2 regions of the Marinobacterium sp. xm-m-312 genome follow, and region 2 is predicted to be linked to the other one. Evidence: predicted binding sites of a transcription regulator. Region 2 holds the regulator's gene; the other holds the start of a gene.
The links. The regulator FNR, encoded in region 2, switches genes on or off when oxygen is low (the NO sensors DNR and NnrR bind a similar motif). The targets are predictions, from matches to a motif close to TTGATNTANATCAA.

Region 1 (15,276 bases), on a different contig from region 2:
AAGGGAGCATGCAAATGGCCAAACGAGCATCAGAAGCAAAGTTGCTATCCCGCATAGCAACTCCCCAGTGAATCCCTCCTAAAAACGAGAGGATCACAGCGGAATAACTCATAAAAGCCGATACAGACGCTGCATCTTCAAACTGAAAAGCCAATCCGACGAAAGGGATCAACCCGGCATAACCCAGACGGTGTGCTAACTTAATCACGCGAAATACTCTTAACTGTTTCTATGAGTTACGCAGCTGTCGGTATTCAGGATCTTATTCGATATTCTGTATCTGCTCGCGCATCTGTTCAATCAAAACCTTAAGCTCTACCGCGCTTTGAGTCGTTGCGACGACAACGGATTTGGAGCCCAGTGTGTTAGCTTCACGGTTCAACTCTTGCATTAGAAAATCCAGCTTACGACCAATTGGCCCCTTCTCTATTAAGATGCGTCTTACTTCAGTCACATGGGTATCTAGACGGTCCAGCTCTTCTGCAACGTCGGCACGTTGTGCCAACAGCACTACCTCTTGCTCAAGACGTTCGGCATCAAGGTCGACTCCTAATTGCGACACTCTTTCGACTAGATTCGCTTTTTGATTTTCGATAATTTGCGGAATTTTTGATCTTATTTTGCCGACGATCGCCGCAATTGACTGCAACCTATCCTCTATCAAACCCGCCAACTCAATCCCTTCGCGATGACGGCCCTCAATAAGTTGAGCCAATGCGTCATCAAATAGCGCTAGCGCGGCCTGACCTACCTCACCAGGATCAGCTGAAGTGCTGTTCATCACGCCCGGGAATTGAAGCAGAGCCAAAGGATCAACCCTTCCCTCTGAAGCACCACTGAGTTTAATCTGCTGTAGCGCTTCATTAATCTGCTGCAACCGCACTTGATCCACTTGAACACTCTGCTGACCCACCGATTCATGGAACCGAAGCGAACATTCAACTTTGCCGCGGGCCAGGCGTTTGCGCAGCTTGTCGCGAATGGCTATCTCGTGCTGACGCATAAAGTCTGGAAGTTTGAAATGAGGCTCTAAGAAACGCTGATTAACCGAACGAATTTCCCAAACCAAGGTACCCCATGAAAATTCAGCTTCTGAACGGGCAAAAGCGGTCATACTCTGTGTCATATACTGTCAAACTCGATTACCATAGATTGATTGTCACTATAACAGCCGATGCCGGCACTTTTAAGGTACCTACATGAGCTCTCCACTCTCTGATCAATTGAAAAACCTAGGTTTAGATGCAATGCGCCCAAGTGGGCGTCAACCAGACCAAATGCGCGACGTTAAAGTCACTCGTAATTTTACAATGCATGCAGAAGGTTCGGTTTTGATCGAGTTTGGCAATACAAAAGTCCTTTGTAATGCGTCAGTTACTCGAGGTGTACCTCGCTGGTTGCGCGGATCAGGCTCAGGTTGGGTAACCGCTGAGTATGGCATGCTGCCTCGTGCAACCAATAGCCGCACCGATCGTGAGGCATCGCGCGGTAAGCAGTCAGGACGCACGCTTGAGATTCAGCGCCTGATCGGCCGTTCACTGCGTGCTGCGATTGATCTAGATAAGCTAGGCGAGAACACCATCACCATCGACTGTGATGTTCTGCAAGCAGATGGTGGTACTCGTACCGCCTCAATTACCGGTTCGTACATTGCGCTGATTGATGCGATCAACGAACTGAAAAAAGACAAAAACGGCGCACTAAAAGGCAACCCGATTAAAAACCAAGTCGCAGCTATTTCGGTGGGCATCTATAAAGGCCAAGCGGTATTGGATTTGGATTATGCAGAAGATTCAACAGCCGAAACTGATATGAACGTCGTCATGACTGAAACCGGCGGTTTTGTTGAAGTCCAAGGCACAGCAGAAGGTGCTCCTTACACTCAAGATGAACTGAATCAGATGCTAACCTTAGCTAAGAAAGGCATTGAAGAGCTCACAGCAATCCAAAAAGCCTCACTGGCGTAAGCAACTAAAATTTAATTTCCTGGAACTAAGAATGACTATCAAACAACTCGCTACAGCTCTATCTTTGATGATTTTCAGCAGCATGGCGTTTGCCCATACTGGTGAAGGTATCAACACAGGTTTTGCATCTGGCTTCTGGCACCCCATCATGGGTTGGGATCATGTCGTTGCAATGGTTGCAGTCGGCCTTTGGGGTGCTTTTTTAGGCGCACCCGCCATCTGGATACTTCCGGTCGTTTTTCCACTGGTCATGGCAATTGGCGGTGCTTTAGGCATTGCCGGTATGCCGCTTCCTGCAGTGGAGACGGGTATTGCGCTTTCGGGTGTGGTTCTTGGTCTGCTGATTGTCTTTGCTGTTAAGGCACCGCTATGGATAGCCGCTGTGATCGTGGGCATCTTTGCGATCTTCCATGGTCACGCTCACGGCACAGAGTTCCCAACAGAGTTTAACGCTTACGGTTATGCCGTTGGATTTGTAATTGCGACTGGTCTACTGCACCTTATCGGTATCGCGTTCGGCTTCCTAACCAAACTCGATTTTGGTGCGAGTTTGGTTCGTCTAGGTGGGGCGATCATTGCATTAGTCGGTGCTGGCTACCTATTTGGTGTGCTTTAACCTATGGTCTATCCATCACGCTCAATACTGCTTCTTTTGACCTCAGTGTTACTGCCTAACCTGGCAGTAGCGCATAGTTTTGGGGCTGGCACCGATCAATTTGCTAGTTTTGTTGAAGGGGCCAGCGTGGTGATCTTTGATCAAGTCACTCTATTTGCCACCCTCTCTTTAGGCCTAATGATTGCACTGTGGAAGAATCGCGGTGTGGTTCAAGCCCTTCCCCTCTTTGTTGTGGGGTTAGTCTTGGGCTTTTTACTGGCGCCTTCAGTAACCACCTGGGTGATGATGGGGGCTACGGTTGTCGGCGCTATCACTGCAACCCTGGGTGCTAGCTTGAACCAGCAGTTCAAACCGCTAACACTGATCCTTGCACTGTTTACTGGCCTGCTTGTCCAGATGGTCTCTTTGGAGGGGCATGTCTGGATGGAGTTAAGCGTCTCCATCTATGTCGGTGTGACACTTGGGGCGATATTGCCAGTGATGCTTGGCGCCGCAACCGGTGAGTTACTACTGGAAAAGCTGCCCGCAACCTTTTCACGAATTGCCGTCAGGGTAGCCTGCTCTTGGCTCGCAGCGATTCAGATCATGATGTTAGCTTTCTTCTCGCACTAACAATAAAATACCCTCGTAAAGAGGGTTTCTAAAATCCAATTCTCAATTAAAAATCGAGATCGTAATCCACGATGTAGGGTGCATGCTCAGAGAACTGCTGACCTTTGTAGATACTGCAGTGCTGAATGGTTTTACGCAGACCTTGAGTCGTAATCTGGTAATCCAAGCGCGCACCTTCATTTAGCTCACGGGCACGGTTGTAGTCTGGCCACCAAGTGTATTCGCGATCCGCTTTTGTACACTCACGCATTGTGTCGACGTAGCCCATTTCACCGAATAGCTCCTCCATGAACTCACGCTCTTCTGGAAGGAATCCAGATACGGTCTGATTGGCATACCAGTTACTCAAGTCGACCGGTTTGTGCGCAATTTTCATGCTACCGGCGAAGATGAATTCACGACGCTTGCGAAGAGTCTTCTCAAAGTGACTTTCAAATTGCTCAATGAACTTCTCTTTCTCTGCTTGAGCGTCTGGTCCTTTGAGACCCGATGGCACATTAAAAGAACCGACGCTGAATCGTTCGAAGTCAGCCTGAATATAACGGCCTTGGAAATCGCACTGTTCAAAACCTAAGCCGATCATAATCGCTTTAGGTAGACGGCGGGTGTAGATCGCTACACCGCTGTAGTCATCATCAAAGGCTTCAAAGAAGTAGGCTTCGTAACCCTCAGGGTGGTAGCGAGAATCATCTAATTGATACTCACGTGCACGAATGTTTTGCAAGCAGACAACATCCGCATCCTGCTTAACCATCCAATCGAAAAAGCCCCGATCAGCGGCTTGAACAATGCCTTGAGTATTAAAAGTAATTACGCGCATGAGTTCGAAGCGCTCCGTATAACTATTGTTGTTAGACTAAAGATTGCAATTGTAGCGATAGATTCATAAAAACGGAATTTTTTAAAGCTGAAAGAAGTTGGTTTGGGAGTTGAACTCTGTTCAGGTATCCTACGCGGATTAAACCCAGTTCTAAGGATTTCACTATTATGCAAAGCTACCAGCGTGAGTTCATCGAATTCGCAATCGAAAAAGGCGTTCTTAAATTTGGTGAGTTCACCCTAAAATCGGGTAGAACTAGCCCTTACTTTTTTAACGCAGGCCTTTTCAATACCGGTGATGCCATAGCAAAACTGGGTCGTTTCTATGCAGCGGCAATTGAAGACGCGAAGATCGATTACGACGTCATGCTTGGGCCTGCTTACAAAGGCATTCCCCTTGCAACAACGACCGTCGTTGCACTGGCAAATGATTTCGGTAAAGACGTTCCTTATGTTTTTAACCGCAAAGAGGTTAAGGATCACGGTGAAGGTGGCAACCTAGTGGGCGCACCACTCGCTGGCCGTGTTCTGATCATCGACGATGTCATTACCGCGGGTACCGCTATCCGTGAGGTGATGACGCTGATCGACGAAAATGGTGCAACACCAGCCGCCACGGTGATCGCACTGAACCGTATGGAACGAGGTACAGGTGAGCTTTCCGCCATTCAGGAAGTTGAGCGTGACTACAACATGCAAGTTGCTAGCATCATTTCCTTAGATGATCTCGTTGAGTACCTTGAAGAGCAAGGTGGTCGTGATGCTGAGTTAACGGCCATTCGAGCCTACCGTGACGAATACGGAATCAGCGCATAACTTATGCAGTTTAAAGCAGTCCTACTTAGATCAATACTCACGCTGAGTCTGGCTGCTTTTGCATCCTCACAAGCCGTTGCAAACACACTTACTGTGTTTGCAGCAGCGAGCTTAAAAAATGCGATCGATGAGATCACAGAACATTACGAGGCAGACCATTCAGACTCGATTGTTGTCTCTTATGCGGGGTCTGCCACCTTAGCACGTCAAATAGAGATGGGCGCACCAGCCGATATTTTCATCTCTGCCAACACTGCCTGGATGGATTACCTATCTGATAGGGCGCTAATTAATGAACCGACTCGCTTCAACCTTGCCAGTAATCAGTTGGTACTGATAAGTCATACTCCAGACGCAAAACTCACCCTCACCAGGTCGCAAGAACTGCTCGATTGGCTGGACAATGAATACCTGGCCATGGGTCTTGTGGAATCTGTACCTGCTGGCATTTACGGTAAGCAAGCACTTACTTATTTTGATCTTTGGGACCCCCTTAAGCAGCAAGTCGCTCAATCAGACAATGTGCGGTCTGCACTTGCATTAGTTGCTTCAGGTGAAGCACCTTTAGGGATCGTCTATCACTCGGATGCGGTGGCTGAACCCAAGGTCTCAATAGCTGCCACCTTCCCTACAGAGTCCCATGACAGAATTCTATATCCGGTTGCGGCTGTTACAGAGAGTGATAAATCAACCGCGGCATTTTTAGAGTTTTTGCGCTCAGAGCAGTCTAGGGCGATACTAGAGCGCAACGGCTTTTTAATGGATTCGCAACAACGTGACTGATTGGCTAGGCCCCAACGAGTGGGCGGCAGTTCTCCTATCAATTAAGGTAGCTTTTTGGGCAACACTGCTTAGCCTGCCTGTGGCCATTGGCGTTGCCTATCTTCTGGCGAAAAAGGAGTTTGCAGGGAAACAGCTTCTCAACGGAATTGTCCATCTACCCTTGATCTTACCGCCCGTTGTAACGGGTTATCTGCTGTTAATGACCTTCGGAAAACGCACGCCTGTCGGATCATTCCTTGCTGAGTGGGGAATTGAGTTTGCTTTCCGCTGGAGCGGTGCCGCATTAGCAGCAGCCATCATGGCTTTTCCATTACTGGTTCGCGCTATTCGTCTCTCCATTGAAGCCATTGATCCTAAATTAGAGGAAGCGGCCGCAACCCTGGGTGCCTCAAGGCGCTGGGTGTTTATCACCATCACCCTACCTTTAATGCTTCCTGGTGTGATCGCCGGCTCCGTTCTGGGCTTTGCCAAAGCGATGGGTGAGTTTGGAGCCACCATCACCTTTGTATCGAATATTCCAGGTCAGACTCAGACACTCCCTTCGGCTATCTATGCGTTTCTTCAGGTACCCGGTGGTGAAAGCTCTGCGACCAAACTGGTGATCATCTCTATTATCATTGCGATGAGTGCACTTCTTGCCTCTGAATGGCTGTCACGTCGTATGAGCCGGAGGTTGCAGTCATGACACTGTCAGTCACTTTGCAGCAGTCGATGCCAAACTTCTCGCTTGATATAGCCTTTGAAGCCCCCAGTGGCATCACGGTTCTATTTGGCGAGTCAGGTTCAGGGAAAACCACCACAATCAATGCGATAGCCGGCTTGCAAAGCAACAGCCAAGGCCGCGTCACTCTGTCCGATCGGGTGTTATTTGATAGCGCTTCAAACACGAGCTTAAAGCCCTATCAACGCAACATTGGCTACATTTTTCAAGAGAGCCGACTCTTTCCACATCTGACAGTAGAGCAGAATCTAAATTACGCGAAACGCTTCAATAAGGTCGACAAAAGCGTCGATTTTTACCAGATCGTCGAACTTTTAGGTATAAAACCCCTACTTAGGCGAACGCCAAATTCACTCTCTGGTGGTGAAAAACAGCGTGTTGCGATTGGTCGTGCGTTATTAAGCGCACCAGATCTTATTCTGGCCGATGAACCCCTTGCAGCACTCGATGGCGCCCGAAAAGCGGAGCTACTCCCCTACTTCAAAAAATTAAACCGGGAATTGGGTATTCCTATGCTCTACGTAACCCACTCACCCGAAGAGGTATTAGAGCTGGCTGACCATGTCATCGCACTGGAGCAGGGCCGCATTGTGACTCAAGGGCCTGCGCGAGAGGTGATGGCCAACAGCAAGGTCGCGCGAACCGCCAATCGTGCGATCAAGTCGACACTGACAACCCAGTTAGTGGCACAACACCCCGATGGACTGTCCGAGCTTCAAGTGGCCAGCGAAACACTCTATGTGCCGACCCTTGATGCACCCATAGGTTCAGCGGTCTGCCTTGAACTGGTCGCGAACGATCTAATCCTATCGACCGCAAAAGTGGCAGGCATCTCTGCCTTGAATCAGGTTTCCGGAAGGGTTGAATCCATTGAAACGACTTCATCGAGTGATGTACTTATTAACGTGTGCATTGCAACAGATATCGTCTCAACACACATCACCAAACGCTCCCTTAACAATCTAAACCTCAAGATCGGCGATCCCTGCGTTCTGATCATAAAATCGGTCAACATCTGCCCCTCTAACCGCTGCCAAGGTTGAGATTTTCTCAACTAGTCGTGAGCATTTATCGTTAAGACTTTAGATATATATCAATTACTTTTGACTATATAACCGATTACAATTCTGAAACTTTGTGCAGTGCACATAATTTTTGTGCTTAATTTGTCTACTGGAGGCATCCCCGATGATTTCAGAATCGGTTGTGGAACTATCGCGTTGGCAGTTTGCTATTACCGCGATGTATCACTTTCTATTTGTACCACTGACCCTCGGTCTATCCTTCCTGCTGGCCATCATGGAATCTGTCTATGTCATGACCGGCAAGCAGATCTACCGCGATATGACCAAATTCTGGGGTAAGTTGTTCGGTATTAACTTCGCGCTAGGTGTGACCACCGGTTTGACCATGGAGTTCCAATTTGGAACCAACTGGGCCTACTACTCGCACTACGTGGGCGACGTCTTTGGTGCACCGCTGGCGATTGAAGGTCTGGTAGCCTTCTTCCTTGAATCCACTATGATCGGCCTGTTCTTCTTCGGTTGGGATCGCCTGAGCAAGGTACAGCACCTTGCTGTGACCTGGTTGGTCGCACTGGGCTCTAACTTCTCTGCGTTGTGGATTTTGATCGCCAACGGTTGGATGCAGAACCCTGTTGGGGCCTACTTCAACTTTGAAACCATGCGCATGGAGATGGACAGCTTCGCGGAAGTCCTGCTAAACCCAGTGGCGCAGGTTAAGTTTGTTCACACTGTCTCTGCAGGTTATGTAACGGGCGCTATCTTCGTTCTAGCCGTCAGCAGCTACTTCATGCTGCGTAACCGTGACATTCCATTTGCACGTCGTTCATTCGCGATCGCTTCAGCCTTCGGTTTAGCCTCTGCGATCTCTGTCATCGTGTTAGGTGACGAATCTGGCTACGAAGTGGGCGAAGTGCAGAAGGTTAAATTGGCAGCGATCGAGGCGGAGTGGGATACACACCCAGCACCTGCAGCCTTTACCGTTGTCGGCCTTCCCAATGAAGAGACCATGACAACTGACTACGCTCTGAAAATTCCGGGCGCCTTGGGTCTAATTGCAACCCGCTCCTTGGATGAGGAGGTTACCGGTATTAAAGATCTAGTGGCTCATGCTGAAGATCGCATTCGCAACGGCATTGTCGCTTATGGCCTTCTAGAGAAACTGCGTAACGGTGAAGACACTCCTGAAAATCGTGCTGCGTTCTCTAAAGTCAGCGTTGATCTGGGCTACGGTCTGCTGTTGAAGCGTTACACGCAGGCGGTTGTTGACGCGACCGAAGAGCAGATCAAACTGGCGGCTCGGGACACCATTCCACAGGTGGCTCCGATGTTCTGGACCTTCCGTGTCATGGTCGGTGCAGGCTTTACGATGCTGCTTCTATTTGTCCTAGCCTTCTACTACACCGCTAAGCGTAAGGCTTACCAGACACGTTGGTTGCAGTGGTTCGCACTTCTCTCTCTACCGCTTCCTTGGATTGCCAGTGAGATGGGTTGGTTCGTTGCTGAATTTGGCCGTCAACCTTGGGCGATCGGTGAAATTCTTCCGACCTATGTCGCAACCTCTCACCTAACTGAGACGGATCTGTGGATGAGCTTGGCGGGCTTTATTGGACTCTACACTCTGTTCTTGGTCATCGAGATCTACCTGATGGTGAAATACATCCGCAAAGGCCCAAGCGCCTTGCAGACTGGCCGTTACCACTTTGAACAGAACACAGCGACTCAAGGAGCTTAATGATGTTTGATTACGAAACGCTTCGACTTGTTTGGTGGCTGCTGGTTGGTGTACTGCTGATTGGTTTTGCCATTGCAGACGGCATGGATTTGGGTACTGCTATGATGATCCCTGTATTGGGTAAAACGGACACTGAGCGCCGCGTCATCATCAATACCATCGGGCCTCACTGGGACGGTAACCAGGTGTGGTTAATCACTGCCGGTGGTGCCATCTTTGCCGCTTGGCCACTGGTTTACGCAACAGCATTCTCTGGCTTCTACTGGGCCATGCTACTGGTACTGTTCGCACTATTCTTCCGTCCTGTCGGATTTGAGTACCGCTCTAAGAAGGACTCTGTCGCTTGGCGTCGCAACTGGGACTATGCACTGGCAGTGGGCTCGTTTGTTCCATCACTGGTCTTTGGTGTGGCATTCGGCAACCTATTCTTAGGCGTGCCCTTCTACTTTGACGAGTTTACCCGCCCAATCTACACCGGTTCTTTCTGGGCTCTGTTGAACCCATTCGCCATTGTCTGTGGCCTAGCCAGCGTGGTAATGCTTGCTCTGCAGGGTGCAACTTGGTTGCAGATGCGTGCCGGCGGTGAGGTTCAAGGCCGCGCTCAAACTATGGCAACTCTGCTAGGTCCGGTTCTAACGGTACTCTTAGCGGTTGCGGGTGCATGGTTGTACTACGGTATTCCTGGTTACGAAATCAGCTCTACTGTCGTGGGTGATGCTCCTTCTAACCCGTTGAGCAAAACCGTAACGACCACTGACAACTGGTTCGGTAACTACACCGATTACCCAATCCTTTGGACATTGGTAGCGGCATCTGTGGCACTCCCTCTGCTAACAAGCTTAATGGCTAAAGCGGGTAAAAGTGGTTTTGCCTTTACGTTGAGCTCACTGGCGATCGCAGCGATCATTCTTATGACCGGTTTCACCCTATTCCCATTCGTGATGCCTTCATCGACTGATCTAGCCAGCGCTCTAACGCTGTGGGATGCGACGTCGAGTGAACTGACACTTGAGATCATGTTCTGGGTGGCTCTGTTCTTTGTACCGATCATTTTGGGTTACACCTTCTGGGGCTACTACAAAATGTGGCGTCGAATTGAACCTGAGTTCATCGAACAAAACAGCGTTTCAAACTACTAGGAGATTAAGAAGATGTGGTATTTTGCTTGGATCCTTGGCGTACTCCTAGCCTGCAGCTTCGGCATCATCAACGCGATGTGGTTGGATGCTGAAGAGGAGCAGCGCGCAGACGATTAATCTGTACGCTCTAGCTGTACGTAATCAAGGGGCTTTCGAGCCCCTTTTTTTGTAAACCTTAGTGAGTGTTAAGTTGGCCAGACAACGAAAATCCAACCCGACCGCAATCCTCGATCAGCACCAGTTTGATCTGAAGGGTTCCATGCGCCTGTCGCTGCTATTGGGCGTGATTCAAACGCTTTGTACTATTGGATTCGCCTACTGGGTCGCTCTGTTGATCGATCAGGTATTAACTCAGGGCAGCTTAGATCACAGCCCGCTTCTTTTGGTCGCTGCGGCCTTCCTCATTCTTGCCGTTAAAGCGGCTGCATCACTCTGGCAATCGACTATCAATCTGCGCAACTCAGTCACCATCCGCGATCGCTTGCGAGAGCAGATTCTTAGCCTCAGTTTTAAAACTGGGATTTCGCTCTTCCCTGCTTTCAAGCCGGCACAACTGGCCAACCTGCTGACCAGTGAAGTCGACAAGCTCAAAGAGTATTACGCAGAGTTTAAGATTCAAAAGCAGATGGCTGTATGGACTCCCGTTTTGATTCTAATTGCCGCTAGCTTTGTGAACTGGTTAGTGCCGCTGATTTTGTTGCTGACCACGCCTTTGATTCCGATCTTTATGATCATTGTCGGTAATAAAGCGGGGGAAGCGTCACGCAACAACTTAGAGCAGCTCAATCGGCTTGGCCATCTACTCGAAGATCGTCTTCGTAACGTCGATCTGCTTCAGCAAGAGAGAGCAGTCGATAGAGAGACCGAGGCGTTGCATCATCAATCGGATCAGTTCCGTATTAGCACGATGAAAGTTCTGCGTTTGGCGTTTCTGTCCGGGACGCTCTTGGAGTTTTTTGCCGCGATCAGCGTGGCACTGGTCGCAGTCTATTTAGGACTCTTCTTTTTGGACAAATACTCTCTCGGTGCATGGGGAACAGACATCAGTTTTGCTGAAGGTGCCTTTCTATTGATGCTAGCGCCCGAATACTACTTACCCCTGCGTAAGATGGGCGCGCTATACCACGCAAAATCGAATGCTCGGGCTGTCGCCGAGCAAATTGAGCAACTCAAACAGGCCGCTGAACAGTCAAGGGTAGTTAGTGAACCTTCAAAAGCAGGCTCTTTTAAAGCATCGATAAAAATCGAAGGCCTAGTATCAGGTAGTGATCAAGCCATTCACAAACCTATCTCTGTTGAGCTTAAAGCGGGTGAATCACTACTGATTGAAGCGCCTTCTGGCACAGGAAAAACGAGCTTACTCGATACCCTAGCAGGGCTTCGTCCCCCACTATCTGGATCCCTGTCTGCTGACGAAACAACAATCGAACCTTACAGCAACCCTCACTGGCAGCAGACCATTGGATACATAACCCAGCACCCAGAACTGATCTATGGATCGTTAAGGGAGAACCTCTGCTTAGGTAAGAGTTACTCTGATGATGACATTTGGGCTGCCCTAGGATCGGCTCAATTAGAAACCGTCGTTAAGCAACTTCCGCAGGGTTTGGACTACTTCATCACGGACTCTGGGCACTTTCTATCGGGAGGTCAGACACAACGTCTTTCGATTGCGCGAGCGCTTCTGCATCGACCTAAACTATTGCTTCTTGATGAACCTGTAGCGAACTTAGATGTTGATACCGCCGAATTGTTTATGAATGCTCTAAACCAGTATGTTGAACAGGGTGGCATGATCATCATGGCCAGTCACCGCACCAATCGCTTCAACTTCACGCAACGACTCACTTTAGCTAAAGCGGAGGTAGATGCATGAATCGACACTACTGGTCTCTACTGCTAGCAGAGCGAGGCGTCTTTCTACTCGGCTTAACCCTATCCATTGTCACTGCATTTGCCGGCATCGCTCTACTGGCTGTATCAGGCTGGTTCATCAGTGCAGCGGCTTTAGCCGGTGTGACGGCAGCCGCCGCTCATGCATTTAACTTTTTCACCCCCGGCGCCATCGTTCGTGGTCTCTCCATTGCCCGCACAGCTGGTCGCTACGGGGAGCGATTGGCCAATCACGAAGCAACCTTTAGGCTCATATCGACACTAAGACGAGATATCTTCTCTCGATTAGCCAACAGCCAAAACATCAGCGCACGGATGAATCGACACGACAGTGCGAGTCAGATGCTGCAGGATATTCAAAACATTGAAGGGATCCATCTGCATTCGCTCGTGCCTGCCATTACCGCTCTCTTTTCAGCGCTTGGGTTTATTCTGGTTACGGCTCTGTTTCTACCCGGTCTAGCGATAGCTAGCCTGCCATTAATTCTATTAGCTTTGATCGGAATTCCTTGGCTCTATGCTAAAGCGGTTCTGGAGCCCGAGTCTGAGCTGCATCTGAGTCGAAATGCACTCTGGTCACGCGCCAGCGGTATCTTCTCAAGCTTGCGCCTGCTCACCCTGTCGCAGCAGCTTGAACATGAGGGCAATAGGTTGCGCCAGCAGAGCCGACAGTCGGATCTATTCGAACTCCAAGCCCTAAAGCGCCAGCAACTCATCAACCTTCTATCGCAATTGATTAATTTATCTTTGGTCGGCTTAACACTGCTCATGGCTCTGCAGGCCTATCTCACGGGTGAACTGGCCGGCGCATTAATCTTTATGTTGCTGCTGTTATCTCTCGGAACCATTGAGGTCTTTGCCGCTGCAAATGGAGCCATCTCGCACCTTCTGTTAGGCCAACGCGCTTTAAGTCGCTTAGGCAAAAGTAGTAAAAATCAGCAAAACTTCGAAGAAAAACGCACTATATGCATAGAAAAGCCCTATTTTGGTATCTCAATCAAAGAGCTCTCATACGCTTATGAGGGGAGTGCACAGAGCGTCTTCGAAGCGCGATCTGTTGAGTTTAATCAGCTAGGTTTAAACTGGATTGCCGGACAGAGTGGCCGCGGTAAAACCACACTACTTCGATTAATTGCTGGCGAACTTGAGCTACAGCAGGGCAGCCTGATCGTTGAAGGTACCGCCTTATCTCAAATCGCTTATCTACCTCAACGAGTACAGATTGTTCGCTCTACACTGCGTCACAACCTGGACTTCACTGGCCAACGAAGCGACGAAGAGATTATCAGTGCACTGCAAACAGTAGAGCTAGGCGAATGGGTCGAATCACTACCCAAGCAACTCGACACTTGGATTGGTCCTGGTGAATGGGAGCCATCTGGCGGTGAGTTAAAACGCATTGGTTTGGCGCGTCTGCTTCTGAAACAGGCTGACATCCTGCTGTTAGATGAGCCCTTCGCTGGAATGGATGCTGAGCTTCAATCCACCATCGTCAATTCGCTACGAGATCTTTGGCAACATAAGCTGGTTATTCTGGTGTCACATGATCTTGAGCAACGAGCTTCGCAGGACGCCTTACACCAGCTGTAGAGAGACATTGTTATGAAAACCCCTATTACACTCCTCACAGGCTTTTTAGGCAGTGGAAAAACCACACTACTGAATTACTTAATTAATCAGCCTGAACTATCAGATACTCTGGTTATCATTAATGAGTTTGGTGAAATCGCCTTGGATCATCTGTTGGTGGCTGAGAGCAACGAGAATGTCTTGATGGAGATGGACAGCGGGTGCATGTGTTGCACCGTGCGGGGTGATCTGGTCAACACGCTTCACGAAGTAACCGCACAAATTTCAGAGCCTGAGGGTCGACAATTCAAGCGCATCATCATTGAGACAACTGGGTTGGCAGACCCTGCGCCCATCATTCACACTCTGATGACCGATCGCTGGATTGCCGAAGCCTATCAATTAGATGGTGTTGTCACGACGGTCGATCTGGCTACGGGGTCACACACCTTAGATCAGCATAAAGAGTCCGTAAAACAGGCTGCTTTGGCAGACCTGCTGCTACTCACCAAAGGGGATATGACCGATAAAGTGGCAAAAGAGGCGTTAATCAGCCGACTTACCCAAATCAATCCCAGTGCGCGTAAGCTTGAGGTGGCCAGCGGTAAAGCAGACCCTAATCAGCTGCTCAACCTAGGATTGTTCACTACTGAGGGCAAACTAACCGATGTAGAGGCCTGGTTAAAAGAGGAGGCTTATTCTGAACAACATGATCACCACCATGACCATGATTGCCATCAGCATGGCTGCGATCATGATCATGCCAAACGTCATGGTGACAACATCGAATCCTTCTGCCTGACCGTTGAAAAGCCGATTAGCAAAGAAGCGCTTCAAGATTGGATGCAGTTATTAATGAGTCTAGTCGGCAGCAACATCCTACGTATCAAAGGCCTACTAAATATTGAAGGCGTTGCAGAACCCCTAGTCATTCATGGGGTACAGCAACTGTTTCACCCACCCGTTCCTCTACCAGCCTGGCCAAACGATGATCAGCGAACACGATTAGTGTTTATCACGCAAAACGTCAGCAAAGAGTTTATCGAGAACACGTTTAAGGAGCTGATTGATATTGCGGAGCCGTAAAGTAAAAACCCCATGAAATAACGACATTTCATGGGGTTTTTCAGTTAATCGCGACCTCTTCGAGATCGCTCCTACTGTTTATACTGCAGGTTCTACCACTAACTCTGGGTGGCGAAGCATGTTGTTTGTAAGGCGGACAATCGCATAAATCGTCGCGGCCTGAATCAAGAACATAACCCCGATACCCAACCAGTAGACTAAGCCAAACTTAGCGACAATGCCGTTGCCGACAATCGCAACGTGCCACCAGAAAAGGTTCAGCACAAAGAAGGCAACACCTGGGCAGACCAGACCAAAGGCAACTGGGCTGTGCTCACCTCCGTGCAGATACTTGTCTAGGTAACCATTCAACTTCATGACACGGTACCCAACCATCAAGATCACGGCTTGCAGGGCAACCATCAACGTCATCATTTGGAAGTTATCGCCAGCATCCAATGCACCACCGGTTAGGTGAGCAATGCCATGTTCCATACGTAACCACTCAATACCGAGCAG
Region 2 (15,276 bases):
TGCCCTTCGTCTAACCAAACAGCTGTAGGTTTTTATGGAAATCGTCTATTTACTTATCCCTGTCGCGATCATCTTGGTAGCCTTTGCGACCTGGGCTTTCTTCTACAGCGTTAATTCTGGTCAATTTGATGACCTAGAGTCCCCTGCTCATCGCATTCTATACGACGATGATGAAGATATGATTCCTGAAGACGCGCGCGTCAAAAAAGAGCCTGAAGCTCCATCCTCTGAAACACCAAAAGATTGAGCATGCTGCCCGCCTCTCTTAGCTTCACCTCGGCATTCATCATTGGCCTTCTTGGCACAACACACTGCCTAGCCATGTGTGGTGGACTTGCCTCGAGTCTCAGTATAGGTGGAACAGGTCGAGCCAACTCCCTATTAGGTCTGTTTAGCTACAATCTTGGACGTATCGCTAGCTACTGTGCAGCGGGTGCCATTCTTGGTCTGTTAGGTGCAACCCTACAACAGACAGAGATAGCCTTTGCGCTACGCTGGATTGCAGGCCTTCTACTGATCAGCATGGGCCTCTACATCGCACAGTGGTGGTTTGGCCTAACGAAACTGGAACAGGCTGGCTCGCTATTGTGGAAACAGATAGCGCCTCTTCTTAAACCCTTTATGCCTGCCGACACCCCGTTTAAAGCCTTAGTACTGGGCATTGGCTGGGGCTGGCTACCTTGCGGTCTGGTCTACAGCACCTTAATCTGGTCATCGGCCGCCGGTAGCGTTGCAGAGAGCACTCTACTCATGCTGGGCTTTGGCTTGGGCACTTTGCCAGCCATGCTCGCCACTGGGCTACTGGCTAAACAACTACGCGAGCTGGTCGCCCACACATTGGTGCGCAAACTCTCGGGGCTACTGTTGATACTGATGGGCATTTGGACACTGCTAAGCGCGTAGCGGTTGACCCGTATCAACACATAACTCCCTATTATTGCTTAATATTCTGACATCTGAAGATTAAGGAATATTACTGTGCTGCAACAGACCAACATCCAGTGGGATACCGACCTGATTCGCCGTTATGATTTAGCAGGTCCTCGCTACACCTCTTACCCAACCGCACTGCAATTTACTGACACCCCAGACAGTGTCAAAACGCTCTCTAAAGCGATCAGTGAGCGCGACAGTCGTAAGCCTTTATCACTCTATATTCACATCCCCTTCTGTGCGCACGTCTGCTACTACTGCGGATGCAACAAGGTGGTCACAAAAGATCGCTCCCGTGCAGAACCCTACCTTCAGACGCTGTTAAAAGAGATTAAACTGCGTAGCACTGAACTGGGCAGTGACGTTCAAGTGGATCAGCTTCACTGGGGCGGCGGCACACCCACCTTCATTGATGATGAGCAGACCGCTCGTTTAATGCAGGCGCTAAAAGAGGCCTTTAAACTGCGTGATGACGATCAAGGTGACTACGCCATTGAGATCGATCCTCGTGAAATGACTAAAGACCGCTTAAAGCTGCTGCGTGAATTGGGTTTCAACCGCATCAGCATAGGGGTTCAGGATGTTAACGAAGCGGTTCAAATCAAGGTAAACCGCGTGCAATCCCTAGAGATGACAACGGACCTGCTTAAAGAGGCGCGTGAACTGGGCTTTCGCTCAATCAACGTTGATCTAATCTATGGCTTGCCGCTGCAAACTGAAGAGAGCTTTGCCGAGACCTTGGACCGAATTCTAGAGCTACGACCCGATCGTCTCTCGGTATTTAACTATGCTCACCTACCCGAGCGCTTTAAACCACAGCGTCGTATCAATGCCGATGAGTTACCCGACGCGCTCACTAAACTTGCGATTCACCATCAAAGTATTGAGAAGCTGACGGCAGCGGGCTACCGCAACATTGGTATGGATCACTTTGCTCTGCCAGACGACACACTGACACAACACCAAGATGATGGAACGCTGCACCGTAACTTCCAGGGCTATACCACTCACTCACAGTGTGACTTGATTGGTTTGGGCGTCTCATCGATTAGTCAGATTGGCGATTACTACCTACAGAACAGCCCTAACATTGAGCGCTACACGCAAGATATTGAATCTCAGGGCTCAGCATTAACCAAAGAGTACTGCCTCAATGAGGATGACAAAATTCGCAGAGCGGTGATTACCCGCCTGATCTGTGACTTCCAACTCGATTTTGCCGATCAATCCAAAGCGCTCAATATCGACTTTAAAGAGTATTTTGCTAACGAATTAAAACTGCTTGAGCCGATGGCACAGGATGGCCTGATTCATTTAAGAGAGGATGGAATGGATGTCACCGCCGCTGGGCGTTTGTTGATTCGTCGAATCTGCATGACCTTTGATGCCTATATCGATCACTCAGAACAGCGATTTTCTAAAATCATCTAATCCGATTTTGCACAGTAAATTTCACTAAAAGTGGACCGTTAAAAAGTCCACTTTTTTATCTAAATTGACTTGGGTCAATAAAGCGCTTTTGGATATACTGTCAGGCAACTAAGGAGCCCTTATGTCTGACACCAAAAACATCAAACTCGCCAGCATCGGCCAGGTAAGCTGTAACACCTGCAGCTTGAGTACACTCTGCTTGCCTGTCTCTCTAAACGACGAAGAGGCGCTTCGCCTCGACGATATCGTTGATAAGAGCAAACCACTTCACAAGGGCGACTTCCTGTTTAGACAGGGTGAAGAGTTCACGTCACTGTTCGCCATTCGTGCGGGGTCGTTAAAAACTTACTCTGTAAACCCTGAGGGAGAAGAGCAGATCAACGGTTTCTACTTCCCAGGTGAACTGGTTGGCCTAGCCGGATTCGATTCAGGCAGCTACCCAATGTCGGCTAAGATGCTTGAGACGACCACTGTCTGTGAGATCCCTTTCTCACGCTTGGACGATCTGGCAGGTCAAATGCCAGAGCTGCGTCGTTCTGTGATGCGCTCTATGAGCCACGAGATCAGCGATGACCAACAGATGATGATGCTGCTCTCTAAAAAGACGGCTGAACAACGTATCGCAACCTTTATTTTCAAGCTGTCGCAACGTTATGCCCTGCGTGGCTACTCTGCACAATCCTTCCGACTTTCGATGTCACGTAACGAAATAGGCAACTACCTTGGCCTAGCGGTCGAGACGGTCAGTCGAATCTTTACACGCTTCTCTTCACAAGAGCTGATTCGTGTTGAAGGTAAAGAGCTGGAAATTCTTGATCAAGCAGCGCTGCTGGATGCGGCTGGTGAAGCACCCAGCCCAGAGTGCAATCAACACCACGGTTAAATAAGGATCTTTAATGTCTTACGACGAGCACTATGTAAAATCGGTTGTCCGCTCTATTCCAGATTGGCCAGAGCCTGGCATTCTGTTCCGTGATATTACGCCGATTTTTCAAGATCCACGTGCCTCTCGCATGGTCGCAAACGCCTTTATTGATCGTTACATGCAGATGGATATTACCCACATAGCCTGTATCGATGCTCGAGGTTTTCTATTTGGTGCGATTATTGCGCACCAGCTGAACAAGCCTCTGATTTTGGTTCGTAAAAAAGGCAAGTTGCCCGGTGAAACGATTCACCAAGACTATACGCTAGAGTACGGCACAGCCTCCGTGGAGATTCAGAAGGATGCCGTTACCGCTGGCGACAAAGTGGTATTGATCGATGACCTTATTGCCACTGGGGGCACAGCACTGGCGGCCTGCACACTGATCAACGGTCTAGGGGCTAGCGTTGTTTAGGTAGCAGCGCTGATTGACCTGCCAGACCTTAACGGATCACAAAAAATCCAAGACACCGGCGTCCCCGTATACTGCTTACTGGCCTACGACGGTCTCTAATAGAAACCGAGGTTTAGCCACCTCGGTTTTTTTATACCTAGAAACGATAAAAATTTTAAGTTTAATGGAGTTTTAAATGCTTCGACTATCGACCACCCTACTCGCTGCATCACTTATGGCAGCAACTGCACAGGCTGAACAGGTTCAGATTCCTTTTGAGGGTTTAACACTCAACGGCAATCTTGAACTGGCTGCTGATAAATCCTTAGCAGACGGTGTCCTAATGCTGACGCACGGCACCCTGGCTCACAACGAGATGGAGATCATCAGCTACGTGCAGGAACAGATGGTCGATTACGGCATCTCTACTTTAGCCATCAACCTAAGTTATGGATTGGATAACCGCGAATCAGCGATGTACGACTGTACCGTTCCGGCTCAACACACCATGCAGCAAGCACTGGCTGAAATGGATGCTTGGCAGACTTGGCTGGATGGACAGGGCGCAGGCGATCGTTGGGTAATGGGTCACTCACGTGGCGGCAACCAGACGGCTCAATTTGCTGCAGCTAACCAAGATAAGATCAAAGGCCAAGTTCTATTAGCACCTGCAACTTGGGACTACGGCAAGACGTTAGAGGGTTATGGCAAACGCTATGAAACGCCCATCGAGCCGATTCTAGAGAAAGCTAAGGGCATGGACCCTAAAGCGATAATCGATGGCATCAGCGTCATCTACTGTGAGAACAGCGGTGCGTCGGCTGAAGCCGTCCTAAGCTACTACGGCAACTACCCAGAGTACGACACACCCACAGTGTTAAAAGAGACGAACATCCCTACTCTAGTCATCGCAGGCAGCTTGGATACCGTGGTTGCAGATCTTCCTGAAAAGATGGAAAGTATCGACAAAGAGAACATTGAACTAGTAGTCGTTGAGGATGCAGATCACTTCTTCTTAGATCTGTTTGCCGACGAGGCGGTGGAATATGCGGTCGATTTTATCGAAAACCTGTAGCGCACTTCTTCTCAGCTTGGGCCTTATGATAAGCGCCCAAGCCGAGGTAAAGCTTGAGACAGCTACGGATCTTCAGTCGCTTGGTAAAGCGAACCCTAACGAAGTAATTGTTCTGTTGGTCTCTCAGGATGGCTGTGCCTTCTGTGTTACCGTCAAAGAGGATTTCCTAAAACCTCTTTTACAAACGAACGATGCACCCCCTATTCAGGTACTGGATCTGAGCAACCCTACTCCCGTTATCAACTTTGATGGCTCAACGGGCTCGGCTGAACAGGTTGCTAAAAGCTTGGGTGGACGCTTCACCCCGACCATTCTATTTGTCGATGCAAAGGGCGAGACTCGCGCTAAAAAGATCGTCGGTGTGAACACGCCAGAGTTCTACGGTTACTACATCGATGAAGCGATTAAATCGGCTCGTAACAGTTTTTAAGCTCAGAAACTAACCGCAAGCAGAGGGCTCTCTGCTTGCATCCCTTCTATCAGAGCAACATAATAGCGCCCCTTCACCTAATCCGCATTTAGAGGTTTTATGCTCTGGTTTCGTAACGCTATTTGGTACCGTTTTTCTCCCAGTGATTCATTCAATGAAGCCGCACTGATGGAGGCGCTAGAAGCCAGACCCTTCGTACCCTGCAAAGGCGCAGAACCACGTTCAGTGGGTTGGGGTAAAGTGGCGCCAGGTGTCATCGATCTACCGGTACTGACCAGTCACGGCTTTCACCTTATCTCACTGCGAGAAGAGGAGAAGATCCTACCCTCGAGCGTGATCAAAGATCAGCTCAACGAGAAGGTAGAACAGATAGAGGCGACCGAAGATCGTAAGGTCTACCGTAAAGAGAAGGTGCAGCTTAAGGACGAGATCACTCTGACACTGCTACCACGCGCATTTACACGCCGTAAAACCACACGTGCTCTTATTGCGCCTCACCATAAACTACTGATTGTGGAAGGCAGCAGCTTTAAGCGCGCAGAAGAGCTGCTAAGCACACTGCGTGAAGATCTAGGGTCACTATCGGTAAAACTGACCTCGACCGCGCTTCCTGCCAACAAAGTATTCAGCGACTGGCTACTAGAGAACCGTGATCTACCCCGTGCACTTGAACTGGGTGCTGTCACCGAGTTTACCGATCCTCTAGAGACCAGCAGCCAGATCAAGATTAAAGGCCAAAACCTGACAGATAAAGAGATCCAAGCGCACCTTAGCGGAGGCATGTTAGCAGAGCGCCTAGAACTGGTGTGGCGTGATCAATTGCAGTTTGTCATGCACTCGGATCTAACCCTGCACTCGATTAAAATGACGGATCAGTACCAAGAGCAACAGAGCGACCGCGAGCAAGAGGACGAAGCACTGGCACTGGATGCTGATCTAGCCCTGTTGGGCATTGAATTTACCCGCCTACTCCCTGAGCTTTTGGAAGCCCTGGGCGGTGAGGCAGAAGAGGCTTAATTTTGGCAAAGACCTACTCCGTAAAAGAGATCTTCTACACCCTACAAGGCGAAGGCTTTCACGCAGGACGCCCTGCGGTGTTCTGTCGCTTTACCGGTTGTAATCTTTGGAGTGGTCGTGAAGCCGATCGAGTGGCTGCAGTCTGCCAATTCTGTGATACCGATTTCGTGGGTACGGATGGTCAAAACGGCGGCAAGTTCACCTCCGCCGAAGCCCTGGCACAAAGGATCGCTAGCTTCTGGCCAGATCCTAAGCAAGGACAACCCTTTGTCGTCATCACCGGGGGCGAGCCTGCCCTGCAGATGGACAGCGATCTGATCGATGCTCTACATAACCAAGGGTTTGAGATCGCCATTGAGACCAACGGCACCCTACCGCTTCCAAACGGAATCGATTGGGTCTGTGTCAGCCCCAAAGGGAGCTCCGAGATTCTTCTTTTAGAGGGCCACGAGTTGAAGCTGGTCTACCCGCAAAAAGAGCTCAGAGCACAGCCAGAACAGTTCCAAAATCTAAGCTTCGAACACTTCTACATCCAACCCCTGGATGACCAAAACGCGCTTGAAAATCGTGCACGTTGCATCGAATATTGCATGCAAAATCCTCAATGGAAATTAAGCATTCAAACCCACAAAATCCTTGACATCGACTGATCGTTTTTAACCTTTAATTCTCTAAAATCGACCACCCCAGTAACCATGGGGGCTAGCAAAGTGTGCTCACATTATCTGTGGATAACCCTGTGCACAGAGTCATCAAAGGTGAACTAAAGCGTCATTAAAAGGTAAAAGCAGAAAATTGGTTAAAATTTAACCAATACCATTAAACCTATAATAAACAATAACTTACATTGGCAATGTAATCTTAAATTGTCTATTTTGGGCCTAACTTGTTCATAATGTCGAAAATAGAACTTAAGTTAGTACTTTGGCGACACTGATGCAGAATTGTTATTTCAAACTAAGTTTGATACTGGTATCAACATGATTTGAATTTAAAACTGTGCATTGGAGAAGGCTGTGGATATATATTAGTGCAATCTAATATTTAAATTCAAATTAAGCTTGATATTCAAATTATAATGACAAGGATCTGGGGTTTACTGATACGGACTTACTCTTCCTAGAACTAAACTAAAGCCTTGATGAATCCCTTTGCTCTCATACTAGTAACATCACTTAGATTTATCGATCCACTATTCTTAGCAAACGATCAAGCTGATACTTCGGAAGCAACTTTTCTAACCAGTAAAGGGCCTTTGTAGGAGGGGTAATAAAGTAATTCGCTTTGGGTTTTCGTGCATTGATGGCATGGTCTAGCGCTTTAAAAACGTATTCTTGTGGGTAGTTTCCAGTGCTCTCATGATCAGGCTTATTTAGGCGTGGTAACACAGTTTCATTGTAAATATCTTTGTTAACAGAGTGCTCGACATTCACATACTTCAATAAGGCTTTTAAAGCATTCGCTCTGAATCGACTCTCTACTGGACCTGTATTAAGGAGACTGAACTCTATTCCGCTGCCTTTCATCTCAACTCGCATCGACTGAACCATGCCTTCAAGGGCGTACTTACTGGCGACATAGGCTCCACGACACGCCATACCAACAAACCCTAGTACAGAACTGTGAATGACAATTCGCCCCTCTCCTTGTTGTCTCATGTGAGGGATGGCAAGCGTATTGAGATGGTGCAATCCGAAAACATTTACTTTGAACTGTTCTTCAAACGCTTCGACGGGTAGGTCTTCTACGAAGCCTGCTTGGCCAAACCCTGCATTTTGAAATAGAACGTCGATACGATTATCCAAGAGTTCTAACGCTGCATTAAAGCCACTCTGAATGCTTCTATAATCAGACATCTCGATGAAGACTGTAGGAATACCTTTTAATGCTAACTCTTCAGCATCTTCATTGTTTCGTATGGTCCCAACAACGTTATGACCCAGCTCTCTTAAACGTAAAGCACAGTAGTAACCGATTCCACCAGGGGATACACCGGTGATTAAAATATGTTTCATGAATTATCATCAATTAGCTGGTATGTAGCGCTTCTGGGGCCACCAATGCGCTTTATAAGACCAATATCTTCAAGCTTTTTAAGTGATTTAAAGAATTGAGAGCGAGAAACCTCTATTTCCTGCTTTCTTGTTAACTCTTCAAACTTTTCATGACTGAGCGTCGCTTGAGAACTCTTTTGATCAAGGGCATCCCATAACTTAACGAGCACTATTCGATCGGAGTCGGTCAAACTGCCTAACCCAAGGTCATTTGCAGCTGAATCCATTTGGCGGATTAGTTGAAGAAAAAAATTAAGCTTACCCAAAAATTACTCCAAAGTATGAAATTTCTGTAAGTGTACTTATTCTAGGGAAGCTGCGAATAGGTCCTGCGATTTAGGTATCGAGCGAAGCTTTGAGCTGACCGCCTAACTTTTGAACACCAAATTTCCAATTCTCCCCAATTTTCGGCCGGATTTCGACCCTATTTCGGGCGATTCCCGGATTTCAGACAGATCTTGGCTGTCGTCGCAACATTTGGTCTACTTTAAACAGGTTTGCCAAGGTGAATAGCATGGCTAACTGAGAGTCATTTTTCATCAGTCCTTTATAGCGTGCTTTGATAAAGCCAAACTGACATTTGATGATCCGAAACGGATGCTCTACCTTTGCCCGGATGCTGGCTTTTAAGTATTCGATGTTAATAATGGTTTTGTTCTTACGAGGATGCTTTTTCAGGGCTCGCACCTTGCCGGGACGCTCGGCAATTAGCCATTCTACATTCGAGTCTTTCAGTTCTTCCCGCTTCTCTGCGCCCTGATAACCAGCATCACCAGAGATGAATTCCTCGTCGCCGTGCAACAGGTTTTTCAACTGATTCAGATCATGTTCATTGGCGGCAGTAGTCACCAGCGTATGGGTTAAGCCGCTCTTGGCATCCACGCCAATATGGGCTTTCATGCCGAAGTGCCATTCGTTGCCTTTCTTGGTCTGATGCATATCCGGGTCACGTTGCTTGTCTTTGTTCTTGGTGGAGCTAGGCGCTTCAATAATCGTCGCATCCACCAACGTGCCCTGTGTCATCATCACACCACAATCCGACAGCCATTGGTTGACGGTTTTAAATAACTTGCGCGTGAGTGTGTGTTTTTCCAGTAAGTGCCGGAAATTCATGATGGTGGTGCGGTCAGGAATGGCCTTATCCAGTGACAGTTGTGCAAACTGGCGCATTGAAGTAATCTCGTACAGCGCGTCCTCCATGGCTTCATCACCAAGACTGTACCACTGCTGCATACAGTGAATGCGGAACATGGTTTCCAGCGGATACGGACGGCGACCATTACCCGCCTTGGGGTAGAAAGGGTCTATTACATCCAGCAATTGAGACCACGGTAGCAGGTTATCCATTCGGGATAAAAATATCTCTTTACGAGTCTGACGGCGTTTGCTGGAAAACTCGCTATCGGCAAAGGTGAACTGGTGGCTCATGGAACATTGGTTCCTGCTGGATTGCTATGTCACTATGATCTCACATCAGGAACTTATTCGCATCTTCCTTAGATGGCACTGTGTTGAGTTAGATTGAATTTAACCAGTTCAATGCTTCAAGTTCATCTGAAAACTGTTTTACTCTATATTGAGTAAGTTGGACATTATCTTTGATTGCAGGATAGATACCATTTTGAGGTTCATTATCGAGTATTGCAATTGCAGCGTGTTTGAATTTTAGTTCTGATGTTACAAATCTCGCGAAAATAGTTTGTTCAACTTTTGAAGCTTTTAAATTGGCTAATCGATAATCAATGAGTAACTTATAAATGGCTTTTTGTTTGTAATCAGTAATTATTGTTTGAAAGATTTGAGTGCGTTCATCGAAGTCTATCTCTCCTTCATATACCACCATTATAATGTGAGAATTATCAATTTTTGATATATGGTGTGGCATAACAAAGTTTACTCTATACAAGGCTCATTCATAGGGTTGATTATAGATTAATATGCCAGTGAATCGCTACCAATAACTTAGACACTTCCCAGCCTTTCTTGGTAACGGTTTTCATACTCTACTGGTGACAGCAGATTATTGGAACCATGTTTTCTTTTGCAGTTATAAAACATCTCGATGTATTCAAAGATATCGCTTCTGGCATCGTCTGCTCATGCTACCTTCCAGGCCATTAGCTTTGAGGAATGCTTGCCAATCATGGCTGGTGTACTGGCTTCCCTGGTCGGAATGCACCATCACTTGTTGTTTAGGATTACGCCGCCAGACAGCCATCAGCAGCGCATTCAGCACAATGTCTTTGGTAATGCGTGACTGCATTGACCAGCCAATCACTTTGCGTGAGAACAAATCCACGACCACTGCCAGATATAACCAACCTTCGTGAGTGCGGATATGTGTAATATCCGTTACCCAGGCTTCATCTGGCGCCGTAGGATTAAACTGACGCTGCAACCGGTTGGGAACAACAATGTGACTCTCACCACCACGATGACGTGGCCTGCGATAGCCCACCTGAGCCTTCAGATCTTCTGAGCATTACTTCAAACAGCTACGTATGATAATAGATTCCCCGTTTAACACGCTATTTACTCTCTATTGCATATCGACTCAAAATTAGTGCAACAATGTTCTTGGCAATATTCTTTTTAGCCTCGTCACTTAGCGCATCTTCAATTTTAAAAAGCTGTGGCCAGAAACACTGCCCTTTTACCAAACTGTCTATTTCATTCACCACGTATTTAACATCATCAAAAGCCAATCTGCCATCAGCCTTTGCATCATTGAGCCATCGATGCATGGCCGTTTCCTGAGCTTTTAACTGCGCTACTTCGTCTTTGAGTTTATCAGGTTCATAAAAGAAGTAGCCAATCGCTACACGGGCTAAATCAAGATGACTTTCACTTACCATAAACTCGATGTCTTTGAGAATGATGCTTTGCAGCTGTGTATCGAGAGGTTCGTTAGGTAAGTAATGCGCTGTGATATTCATTATGGCACTTTGCCACTGCTCGGTGACAAGATGCATAACTAAATCTTCTTTCGTAGAAAAGTGATTATACACAGTACGCTTAGACACATTAGCCAACTCAGCAAGCTTATCCATGCTAGTACCTTTCACGCCAAATTCTTGAAACGCTTGCGTCGCTGCTTGAATAATCGCTTCGCGTTTTAAGTCGCTAAGGGTTCGTGTATTGCCAGCCATTGGTCTACTCTCTTAATCATATAAAACTTCTTTTTACACCGACCAGTTTACTTTTCAATGCAGATGAACCATAATGCACTCGCCAGTTTACTTTTGTATTAACATACTATAAGGCGCACAATGTTTGCAACGTAGGTTGTTTTTAAATGCAACGATACTGGTTATCTATGTTCAACATATTACTAATGGATGGCATACGACTATGTCCTTGAAACACTACTCACATACTCTAGCGCTAAGTCTCTTTTCTATTTTTATTTTCACCGCTTGCTCACCTGAAAAAGCTCAGCAGCAACAATCGGAGGTAGTGCGGCATGTGAAGTTTGCTGAAGTCTCACCTATTCCCAATTTTGACGAATTTACGTTTCCTGCCGTCGTATCTGCTGTGAAAACTGTTGATTTGAGTTTTGAAGTCTCTGGCCGATTAATACAAACCGATTTAGTTACCGGCAGTGATATCACTAAAGGCAAGCTGCTTGCCACAATAGACAGAAAGCCCTTTGAGCGCAGAGTTGAAGAGTCTAAAACCAGATTAGAACAAGCAAAACGAGAACTCGATAGAATTGAAAAAATGTTCGCACAAAATTTGGTATCTCAAAGCGCACTGGATTCGGCAAAAACATCCTATGAATTATCTGTTATTGACCTTAAAAACGCAGAACAAGACTTAAGTTATACTCGGCTTTACGCGCCATTTGATGCGAAAGTATCCCAACGTCTTGTAGAAAATAACAGTTTTGTAAAATCAGGGACTGCTATCGCCCGTTTGCAAGATGTGTCGAAAATCTACTTTAATATCAATGTGCCAGAGCGCTTACTTACCGCCAACATAGGGCGTGGCATTAAGCAAGCGAGTGCCACATTGGCGACAAACCGCAGTCAGTGGTACCCAGTAACTTATGTTGAGCATTCCACACAACCGGACCCCGTATCTCAAACCTACGAAGTAGTATTCGCCATGGAGCCTCGAAAAGAATTACCACTCACTCCTGGTGCTCGAGCAGTGGTTAAAGTAAGCCTTCAAGGTAGTTTATATTCCGACGGCTTAGTCGTGCCAGTGAAAGCACTAGTCGGTGATGAGAACGATGGCTTTGCCGTTTGGGTACTTGATGACAGTCTACAAACAGTGAAACAACACAGCGTTGATGTCAAACATATCGAGGGGGATATTGCTGTAGTAGAAGGGCCAATTTCACTTGGTCAAAAGGTGGTTGCCGCTGGAGCAGCACAAATGCGAGAAAACATGAAAGTGCTTCCGTATAAGGGAGAAAAATAAACCATGGATATCGCCCGCTTTTCAATCGACAAACCCGTAAATGTTTGGCTGATGGTCATCATACTGCTACTAGGTGGTGTGCTGGCTATGACCAAAATTGGTCGACTTGAAGACCCTGCTTTTACCATCAAACAAGTTAAGATATACACTGCTTATCCTGGCGCTAGCGCGGAAAAAGTTGAACGTGAAATCACAGAACGTTTAGAAATCGCTATTCAACAAATGCCCCAATTAAAAGAAGTGACTTCAATATCTTCTCCAGGGCGTTCTGAAATTACCGTAGAGGTAAAGAGTACTTACGATAGTGATGTGTTACCTCAAATTTGGGACGAATTGAGGAAGCGCCTTCACGACACCGCCAGTTCGCTGCCCACGGGCGCTCAAGACCCCGTAGTATTTGATGACTTCGGTGATGTTTATGGGCTTTATTACGCTCTCAGCGCTCCAGATTTCGACACCCATGAGTTACGTGAGTTTGCCCGAATTATTCGTCGAGATTTACTTACCACTGAAGGTGTGGCAAAGGTCAACGTAACCGGTATTCAAAAAGAGCAAATTGTTGCTTACATCAACCCATATCAACTCGCTGGGTTGGGTATTTCTTTCCCAGATTTGACCTCATTGTTCCAAGACAATCTTCGACCATTCAATGGTGGGCGCGTAAAGGTGGATGAAAAAAACGTGCGCTTGATTGTCAAGCGTGCACCAGACAGATTAGATGAAATTTCAAATCTATCACTGGTGATCCCTGGTACAAACCGTTCTTTGCGTGTTGCTGATGTTGCGACCTTAAAACTCGAACCTGCTGATATTCAGCCTGTATTAGTGCGATATAACGGTGCAGAAGCCCTTACGCTAAGTGTGTCAGCATTAACGGATGTGAACATCGTAGATGTCGGCGAGCGAGTAAATGCAAAAGTGGAGGCCCTGCTCAAACAACTTCCAGTTGGTATTACCCTGACTCCCATTTACGATCAAGCCTCAGTAGTTGATGATTCGGTGGACGGCTTTATCAATAACCTTGTGATGTCTGTGGCCGTGGTAACATTAACCTTGTGTTTATTCATGGGATGGCGCTCTGGGGTTGTGGTAGGCACTGTATTACTTGTTACCGTACTCGGTACCATCCTCATCATGTGGTTGATGGATATTCAGCTTCAGCGTATTTCATTAGGGGCAATGGTCATCGCCATGGGTATGCTGGTCGATAATGCAATAGTGGTAGCAGAAGGCATGATGCTGCGAATGGCAACAGGTGCCTCAGCAAAAGATGCAGCCAGCTTCATTGTTAAGCGCACACAATGGCCGTTATTAGGCGCAACCATAATAGGTATTGCCGCCTTCTCTGGCATTGGTTTATCTAACGATGCAACCGGCGAGTTCCTTTATTCATTGTTTACCGTAGTGTTGGTTTCATTGATGATCAGCTGGATACTTGCCGTAACGTTGGTCCCCGTATTAGGCGCACATTTTTATCGCAAGGGCATGTCGCAATCACAAAGTGATGCGCCCTCCGCTGCACAACAGTGGTTTAAACACACACTTATCGGCGCACTGAAACTGCGTTGGGTAACCATTGCAGCACTCCTCGTTATTACCATTGTTGCCTATGGCAGTTTTGGTATGGTCAAACAAGGGTTCTTTCCACCATCAAATGCACCGGTATTTTTTGTGCACTATTGGGGGCCCCAAGACCGCGACATTCGCGCGACAGAGCAAATTGCCAAAGAAGCAGAGAAACGTATTTTAGCGCTGGATAATGTCAGTGCCGTAACCACATTTATTGGGCAAGGTGCTGATAGATTTACGCTGACATACGCGCCAAAAAGCGCTAATGAAAACTATGCATTCTTTATGGTCCGTGCCAGCGAATTAGAGCACATTCCTGCCATTCAACGTGCATTAACCAGCAAGCTAAGTGATTTGGATTTAGATGCCAATTTCTATATGGAGCGCATGCAATTTGGTCCAGGCTCAGGCGCTAAACTCGAAGCGCGTTTCTCAGGTCCAGATACTGAAGTGTTACGCCAACTAGCAGAAGAAGCCAAAGCCCGTTTATTTGAAGATGGTCAGGTGATTGATGTTCGTCATAACTGGCGAGAGAAAGGGTTTGCAATAAACACACAGTTCGACAACTACAATGCGGGAATTGCTGGGGTTTCGCATTCAGATTTTAGTCAAACCGTACAGTACGCAAGCAGTGGTGTGAAACTGGGCACCGTGCAAGATGGTGATTATGCCTATAATATCATGGCAAAAATGGGGAACGCCGATGACACGGCTCTTCAGTCTATTCGCGAGTCTCAAGTATGGTCTTCTCAGCAACGTCAGTATATTCCTTTTACCCAGGTATCACATGGCTTAGACCTTATGACTGAAGAGCTGCGCATTCATCGCAAAGATCGCCTGCGCACCATAACCGTTGAAGCAGAGCCTGGCGAACATGAAACCGCAGGCAAAGCGCTGGCGCGTATTCGCCCGTTAATTGAAGATATTGATTTGCCTGCGGGCTACAACCTTGAATGGGGTGGTGAGTTTGAAAGCGCTAGCGAAGCTCAACAGGCCTTAGGTGCAGGTTTACCCGCTGGTTTC

Region 1: the regulator FNR is predicted to act here: its motif matches at 7,418-7,431, upstream of XMM312_RS04870 (cytochrome ubiquinol oxidase subunit I).

What each region holds. Positions count from the first base shown of each region.
Region 1 covers NZ_WBYS01000003.1:114,416-129,691, reverse strand. Annotated here, with positions in the region: gene XMM312_RS04920 (DUF3429 domain-containing protein) at 1-208, opposite strand, end outside; gene XMM312_RS04915 (YicC/YloC family endoribonuclease) at 263-1,114, opposite strand; gene rph (ribonuclease PH) at 1,200-1,967, shown strand; gene XMM312_RS04905 (HupE/UreJ family protein) at 1,999-2,583, shown strand; gene XMM312_RS04900 (hypothetical protein) at 2,587-3,195, shown strand; gene XMM312_RS04895 (exodeoxyribonuclease III) at 3,242-4,015, opposite strand; gene pyrE (orotate phosphoribosyltransferase) at 4,183-4,830, shown strand; gene modA (molybdate ABC transporter substrate-binding protein) at 4,834-5,613, shown strand; gene modB (molybdate ABC transporter permease subunit) at 5,606-6,298, shown strand; gene modC (molybdenum ABC transporter ATP-binding protein) at 6,295-7,377, shown strand; gene XMM312_RS04870 (cytochrome ubiquinol oxidase subunit I) at 7,523-9,091, shown strand; gene cydB (cytochrome d ubiquinol oxidase subunit II) at 9,094-10,230, shown strand; gene cydX (cytochrome bd-I oxidase subunit CydX) at 10,243-10,347, shown strand; gene cydD (thiol reductant ABC exporter subunit CydD) at 10,421-12,106, shown strand; gene XMM312_RS04850 (amino acid ABC transporter ATP-binding/permease protein) at 12,103-13,713, shown strand; gene XMM312_RS04845 (GTP-binding protein) at 13,726-14,778, shown strand; gene XMM312_RS04840 (hypothetical protein) at 14,857-15,276, opposite strand, start outside.
Region 2 covers NZ_WBYS01000004.1:242,395-257,670, forward strand. Annotated here, with positions in the region: gene XMM312_RS06865 (heavy metal translocating P-type ATPase) at 1-28, shown strand, start outside; gene ccoS (cbb3-type cytochrome oxidase assembly protein CcoS) at 35-247, shown strand; gene XMM312_RS06875 (sulfite exporter TauE/SafE family protein) at 250-903, shown strand; gene hemN (oxygen-independent coproporphyrinogen III oxidase) at 979-2,364, shown strand; gene fnr (fumarate/nitrate reduction transcriptional regulator Fnr) at 2,486-3,247, shown strand; partial or broken gene XMM312_RS06890 (adenine phosphoribosyltransferase) at 3,261-3,803, shown strand; gene XMM312_RS06895 (alpha/beta hydrolase) at 3,880-4,758, shown strand; gene XMM312_RS06900 (thioredoxin fold domain-containing protein) at 4,784-5,188, shown strand; gene XMM312_RS06905 (recombination-associated protein RdgC) at 5,288-6,205, shown strand; gene queE (7-carboxy-7-deazaguanine synthase) at 6,205-6,855, shown strand; gene XMM312_RS06915 (SDR family NAD(P)-dependent oxidoreductase) at 7,387-8,220, opposite strand; gene XMM312_RS06920 (hypothetical protein) at 8,217-8,525, opposite strand; gene XMM312_RS06925 (IS5 family transposase) at 8,707-9,687, opposite strand; gene XMM312_RS06930 (hypothetical protein) at 9,776-10,144, opposite strand; partial or broken gene XMM312_RS06935 (IS3 family transposase) at 10,222-10,729, opposite strand; gene XMM312_RS06940 (TetR/AcrR family transcriptional regulator) at 10,788-11,408, opposite strand; gene XMM312_RS06945 (efflux RND transporter periplasmic adaptor subunit) at 11,617-12,684, shown strand; gene XMM312_RS06950 (efflux RND transporter permease subunit) at 12,688-15,276, shown strand, end outside.